DNA from 2 places in the Rhodoferax sp. GW822-FHT02A01 genome. Region 1 is predicted to be linked to the other one. Evidence: predicted binding sites of a transcription regulator. Region 1 holds the regulator's gene; the other holds the start of a gene.
What was found. The regulator LexA, encoded in region 1, represses DNA repair genes until DNA is damaged. The targets are predictions, from matches to a motif close to ACTGTATNNNNATACAGT.
Positions count from the first base shown of each region.

Region 1 (3,411 bases):
CTAACGCGCACGACCCGTACGCCCTGACGTTGTGCAAGCTGCAACGCGGCCTCAAGATCCTTGTGAATAGTGCCGTTGCCGGTTCCGGCAACGACAATGCCGCGTACCGGTGCGTCACCCTCCACAGGGTTGAGCAGGCTGCGCACGATGGCACCACTGGCACCTGCGTGATTCAGCAAGACTTCCACACGCGGCAAACCGCGCGCCTGCAACTGTGCGCAGTCCAGTCCAGGCCGCAGAGCATCCGCATTCGGCCAATTGAACAACAGGCGAACGCTCCCTTCCTCCACCACGCCGAGGGGGCCGGCCTCGCCCGCATCAAATGCGTCGACGCGATAGGGATGCACCTTCTGCACATGCGCCGCTTCGAAAATCTTGCCCGCGCACACCACCAACAGGCCCCGCGCACCTTGAAAACATGCCACCGTGGCTGCATCCGCCATATTCGTGGGCCCGTCCGGCGCCAGTGAACTGGCCGGCCGCATGGCGCAGGTCAATACCACTGGCTTCTGGTTGAGCATCTTCCCTGGCAACGCTCGCGACAACCAGTAGGCGGTTTCTTCCAGCGTATCCGTCCCGTGCGTGATGACGACTGCGCGCACATCCGGCATCTGCAGATGGTGGAGAACCCTGGCAGTCAACGTGAACCAATCACAGTGCTCAAGATCCTTGCTGTCGATCTGACACACCTGTTCAGACACAGGCAGATCGTCGCCCACTGCCTTGTCAAGACCAGGCACCGACTGAAGCAACTGTTGAACGCCCACTTGGCCGGCCGTGTATCCCACGTTGTCTCCAGCGTTCTGCGCCTTGCCAGCAATCGTCCCACCCATACCTAGAAAAACCACTTTTTTCGCCATATCACGTCACCCTCTTGTCAAAAGCATAAAACTGGTTAAAAATACAGTCACTGGATAAGAAAACAGTGTCTGCAATCCCAGTGATCCATCCAGTGCACACCAAAGGAGTCAGCATGCTCGAAAGCCCCAAACTCACTGCCCGACAACAGCAGATTCTGGATTTGATCCAAAGCGCTATCGCACGTACCGGGGCGCCTCCTACCCGTGCAGAAATCGCCAACGAGCTCGGTTTCAAGTCCGCCAATGCGGCTGAAGAGCATCTGCAAGCCCTGGCCCGCAAAGGTGTCATCGAATTGGTCAGCGGCACTTCTCGTGGCATCCGACTCAAGAGTGAGACTTTGCGCTCCATCAACGAGTCCAGAGTCAAACAATTCTCCCTGCCTCTCCCCGGTTTGGCCCAACTGGCGTTGCCTCTGGTGGGCCGCGTTGCAGCAGGCTCTCCCATTCTCGCCCAAGAGCATGTGGACCAAACCTACTACGTGGAAAACAGCCTGTTCCAGCGGCAACCGGATTACCTGCTCAAGGTACGAGGCATGTCCATGCGTGATGCGGGAATCATGGACGGCGACTTGCTCGCCGTGCAAGCTACCAAAGATGCCAAGAATGGCCAGATTATTGTGGCCCGGCTCGGCGACGAGGTGACTGTCAAGCGCTTCCGCCGCAACAAACACCTGATCGAACTGCATCCGGAAAACCCGGATTACCAAACCATCGTGGTGGAACCTGGAGACCCCTTCGAAATCGAAGGACTCGCAGTTGGCCTTATCCGCAACACCATGCTCATGTGAGCCGCAACCGGGAGAAATCTATGAATATCGCAATGCTTATGCAAGATAAACTGGTCCAGGGTTTGCTCCGCCTTATGGGCGGCCGGCCACATAGTGCCAGGCCGACACCCATGGCCGTTCAAAATGCGTTCCCTCGAGGCGGCATGACAGCCTGTCTGGCTGGCGTCAGCCGTGGGACTGATGCGATCAATCTGTCGCCCGCCATGGCTTCTTCCAGGCCTTTGCGGGTCTTGCGTGTGGTGGACAGAGGCCAAACGCCTGCCGGCGTAGGCAGGCTGGTCATTTCGGGGCGTATGGCTGACGTTTGTGCCGAGTTGGACCGCTTGGCCGCCAGCGAGGCGGCGCTGCACTAAGAGTGGCCCGTCTGGGTGTGCCCCCCGGTCAGGCGGCTGCACCCAGCAGATAGTCCTTTTTTCCCACATCCACGCCGTTGTGACGCAGGATTGCATAGGCTGTGGTGATGTGGAAAAACAGATTCGGCAGCACCCACTGTTTCAGGTATGCCTCACCTTGCATTGTGCGCATGGTGTCCCTTCCTACTGGGAAGGTGATTTCCTTGGACTCGGTTCCGTCCACTGCGTGCGCTGGCACGGTCTGCAAATAGGCCAATGTTTTTGCAATGCGTTCTTTTAGTTCAGCCAGTGTTTGCTCGTCATCCGGAAATCGGGGCGCCTCCATCCCAGACAGCCTGGCAATTCCGTTTTTTGCGGCGTCACATGCAATCTGAATCTGCTTGGTGAATGGCAGCATGTCCGGCGCCAGACGGTACTGCGTGATGGCAACAGGATCACACTTCTTGGTATCCACAAAGGCTTGCGCCTTATCCAATAAATGACTCAGGTTGCTGAGCATGCCTGCAAATACCGGAAGGCTGGCCGATGACATGGAAATGGACATGGATATCTTTCAAACGAGTAAACCAAAGGGAAGCGCATGTTAGCGCCTATCCGCCGCCGTTCTGCCTGAGTTTTTCTGTCTCCATCAAGGCACAATGGGGGCATGAACATAGTGATTCTGGACGATTACCAAGATGCGGTGCGCAAGCTCGAATGCGCCAGCAAGCTGCAACCCTATCAAGCCAAGGTGTACACCAACACGGTCAAGGGTCTTGGGCAGCTTTCGGTGCGACTCAAGGATGCCGACATTCTGGTGCTCATACGTGAACGCACCGCAATCAATCGCCAGCTCATTGACAAGCTGCCCAAGCTGAAATTGATTTCCCAGACCGGGCGTGCTGGCAGCCATATCGACCTGCAAGCCTGTACTGAACGTGGCATTGCTGTATCCGAAGGCGCCGGCTCACCGGTGGCGCCGGCTGAACTAACCTGGGCGTTGCTGATGGCGGCCATGCGCAGGTTACCCCACTACATTGGCAATTTGAAGCACGGGGCCTGGCAGCAGTCCGGACTGAAGGCGAGCTCCATGCCCCCAAATTTTGGAATTGGCACCACACTGACCGGCAAGAAGCTGGGCATATGGGGATACGGAAGAATAGGCAAACTGGTCGCCGGATATGGCAAAGCATTTGGAATGCAGACCATCATCTGGGGAAGTGAGTCTTCCCGCGAGGCGGCAGTGCACGATGGCCACATTGCGGCGCCCAGCAAGGAACTGTTCTTTACACACTCCGACGTGATTTCCTTGCATCTGCGACTGAATGAGGCAACGCAACACATTGTGCGAGCCAGTGACCTTGCCTTGATGAAACCCACCTCGATTCTGGTCAATACATCCAGGGCCGACTTGATTGAACCTGATGCACT
Region 1 is NZ_CP152376.1:4,119,727-4,123,137, reverse strand. It holds gene AAGF34_RS19605 (asparaginase) at 1-860, opposite strand, end outside; gene lexA (transcriptional repressor LexA) at 974-1,648, shown strand; gene AAGF34_RS19595 (hypothetical protein) at 1,759-2,001, shown strand; gene AAGF34_RS19590 (DUF1993 domain-containing protein) at 2,030-2,545, opposite strand; gene AAGF34_RS19585 (D-2-hydroxyacid dehydrogenase family protein) at 2,648-3,411, shown strand, end outside.

Region 2 (3,411 bases), 810 kb from region 1:
GAGCAGCCTGCAGCGAGCAGATGCGTCCATCGGGTGATCCAGGGGGATGGTGCAGAAAGGTTGTGGGCAGTGGCAGAGGCAGTTGTCATTCGGACTCAGGGGCTAAAAGCAGGACCATAGCTGATTGCTGAGCTGCACCAGAAAGTCCGCCCTGCTATACAGGGCGAACACCGCAGTCAGCAAGGCCACAACCACCAGCATCACAGACCAGCGCGCGTTGCGTCGCATGGGATTCAGGCCGATTGCGGCAGTGCGGCGCGCGCAATGGCGCGCTCCTTGATGGGCAGATTGACCAGGGCGGCTGCCACACCCAGGGCAATGGCAATCAGCCAGACGCTGTCGTAGCTACCGGTCTTGTCATACAGATAGCCACCCAGCCATACGCCCAGAAAGGAACCGATCTGGTGACTGAAAAACACAAAGCCGCTCAGCATGGACAGGTGGGCCACCCCGAAAATTTGCGCCACAGTGGCATTGGTGACTGGTACCGTTGAAAGCCACAACAGCCCCATCACACTGGCAAACAGATAGACCGACGCAGGTGTCAGCGGCACCAGCAAAAACAGGGTGATGGCGACCGAGCGGGCAAGGTAGATGAACGCCAGGATCTTGCGTTTGGCGAGACGTTGGCCCAGCACGCCGGCGGCGTAGGTGCCGAATACGTTGAAGAGCCCCACCAGGGCCAAGGCGTAGCTCGCCACCTGAGGCGAAAGCCCCTTGTCCTTCAGATAGCTGGGCATGTGTACGCCAATGAATACGACCTGGAAGCCGCAGACAAAATAGCCCGCCATCAGCAACTGGAAGCTGGGGTACTTGAAGGCCTCGCGCATGGCTTGCAGGATGGATTGATCCCGGTGCATATGGGCATGGCCGCCAAAATCCGGCTCACGCAGCCCCCAGGCCAGCGGTGCTATCAGCAGGGTCGCAAATCCCAGCAATACCAAAGCCTGCTGCCAGCCGAAATGGCTGATCAGAAACCCCTCGGTGGGCACCATCAGAAATTGCCCGAAAGATCCTGCCGCCGCCGTGACTCCCATGGCCCAGGAACGTTTGTCTGCAGGCACATTGCGACCGATGACCCCATACACCACCGCATACGTAGTGCCCGACTGGGCCACACCGATCAGCACGCCGGCGCTCATTGCAAACAGCAGGCCACTGTCGGCGTAAGCCATGCCCAAAAGGCCCAGGCAGTAGGCGGCCGCACCTACCAGAATCACCCGGAAAGAGCCAAACCGGTCAGCCAGCATGCCGGCAAAGATGCCGGCCACACCCCAGGCCAGATTCTGGATGGCAATGGCAAAAGCAAAGGTTTCGCGACTCCAGCCACGGTCCTGCGTGATGGGCTGCAGCCACAGACCAAAGCCATGGCGAACGCCCATGGCCAGCGTGACGATCATGGCGCCGCAGACGAGCAACTGAAGTATGGATATACGTTTTTGTGTTTCAGGCATGCCACCTAATGTAGCCAATCTGTATAAGGTCAGGAACGTAGTCCCGTATCAGCCCTGTTGCCGACGTGACAATCAGCCGCGTGCCGCGGTTGGCTGTCTTTTTGTACAGTGAAAAATCAATCACCCACTACAATGCGCGCCTATGTCAGCCAAACCCCCCTCATCCAATTCCGACTATTCAGAAGGTTCCATCCGCGTCCTCAAGGGCTTGGAGCCGGTCAAGCAGCGCCCGGGCATGTACACCCGCACCGACAACCCGCTGCACGTCATCCAGGAAGTGCTGGACAACGCCGCCGACGAAGCGCTGGCCGGGCACGGCAAGAAGATCAAGGTCTGTCTGCATGTGGACGGATCCGTATCCATCGAAGACGACGGCCGCGGCATTCCCTTTGGCATGCACCCCGAAGAAAAGGCCCCGGTGATTGAGCTGGTGTTCACCCGCCTGCATGCCGGTGGCAAGTTCGACAAGGGCAAGGGCGGTGCCTACAGCTTCTCCGGCGGCCTGCACGGCGTGGGCGTGAGCGTCACCAACGCCCTGGGCAAGCGCCTGGAGGCCACCAGCTACCGCGAAGGCGCGGTGGCGCGCATCGTGTTTGAAGGTGGCGACGTGACCGAGCCGCTGCAGGTGCGCAAGGCCGGAGAGGGCGACCGCAAGTCCGGCACCACCGTGCGCGTCTGGCCTGATGCCAAGTATTTCGAGTCCGCCGCGCTGCCCATGAACGAGCTGACCCACTTGCTGCGCAGCAAGGCGGTGCTCATGCCCGGTGTCAGCGTTTCCCTGCTGAACGAAAAGACCAAGGAAACCCAGACCTGGCTCTACAAAGGCGGTCTGCGCGACTACCTGATGCAGTCGCTCAACGCCGAGCCGGTGATTCCGCTGTTTGATGGTGAAGGATTTGCCGACAGCCAGAGTGAGCAGTTTGCCGATGGCGAAGGCGCCACCTGGTGCGTGGCCTTCACCGAAGACGGTCAGCCCGTGCGCGAGAGCTATGTCAACCTGATTCCCACCAGCGCAGGCGGTACGCATGAAAGTGGTCTGCGCGACGGCCTGTTCACCGCCGTCAAGAGTTTCATCGACTTCCACAGCCTGTTGCCCAAGGGCGTGAAGCTCATGCCTGAGGATGTGTTTGCGCGCGCAAGCTATGTGCTCTCGGCCAAGGTGCTGGACCCGCAGTTCCAGGGGCAGATCAAGGAACGGCTGAATTCTCGCGATGCGGTGCGGCTGGTTTCCGGCTTTGTGCGTCCAGCCCTGGAGCTGTGGCTGAACCAGCATGTGGAATACGGCAAGAAGCTGGCCGAGTTGGCCATCAAGGCGGCACAAACCCGCCAGCGGGCTGGCCAGAAGGTGGAAAAGCGCAAGAGCTCCGGCGTGGCCGTGTTGCCCGGCAAGCTCACCGACTGCGAGAGCCGCGACATCCTCTACAACGAGGTGTTCCTGGTGGAGGGCGACTCTGCGGGCGGCAGCGCCAAGATGGGACGCGACAAGGAAAACCAGGCCGTGCTGCCCCTGCGCGGCAAGGTGCTCAATACCTGGGAAGTAGACCGCGACCGCCTGTTCGCCAATACCGAAATCCACGACATCTCGGTGGCCATCGGCGTGGACCCGCACGGCCCCAATGACGAGCCCGACATGAGCGGCCTGCGCTACGGAAAGGTCTGCATCTTGTCCGACGCGGACGTGGACGGTTCCCATATCCAGGTCTTGCTGCTTACGCTGTTCTTCCGCCACTTCCCCAAGCTGATCGAGACTGGGCACGTGTTTGTCGCGCGTCCGCCGCTGTTCCGCGTGGATGCACCGGCGCGCGGCAAGAAGCCTGCAAGCAAGGCTTACGCGCTGGATGAAGGCGAGCTCACCGTGATTCTGGACAAGCTGCGCAAGGAAGGCGTGCGCGAAGGCGCCTGGACCATCAGCCGCTTCAAGGGCCTGGGCGAGATGAATGCCGAGCAGTTGTGGGAC
Region 2 is NZ_CP152376.1:4,934,388-4,937,798, reverse strand. It holds gene AAGF34_RS23345 (class I SAM-dependent methyltransferase) at 1-89, opposite strand, end outside; gene AAGF34_RS23340 (hypothetical protein) at 103-228, opposite strand; gene AAGF34_RS23335 (MFS transporter) at 234-1,454, opposite strand; gene AAGF34_RS23330 (DNA topoisomerase IV subunit B) at 1,597-3,411, shown strand, end outside.
Region 2: the regulator LexA is predicted to act here: its motif matches at 1,547-1,564, upstream of AAGF34_RS23330 (DNA topoisomerase IV subunit B).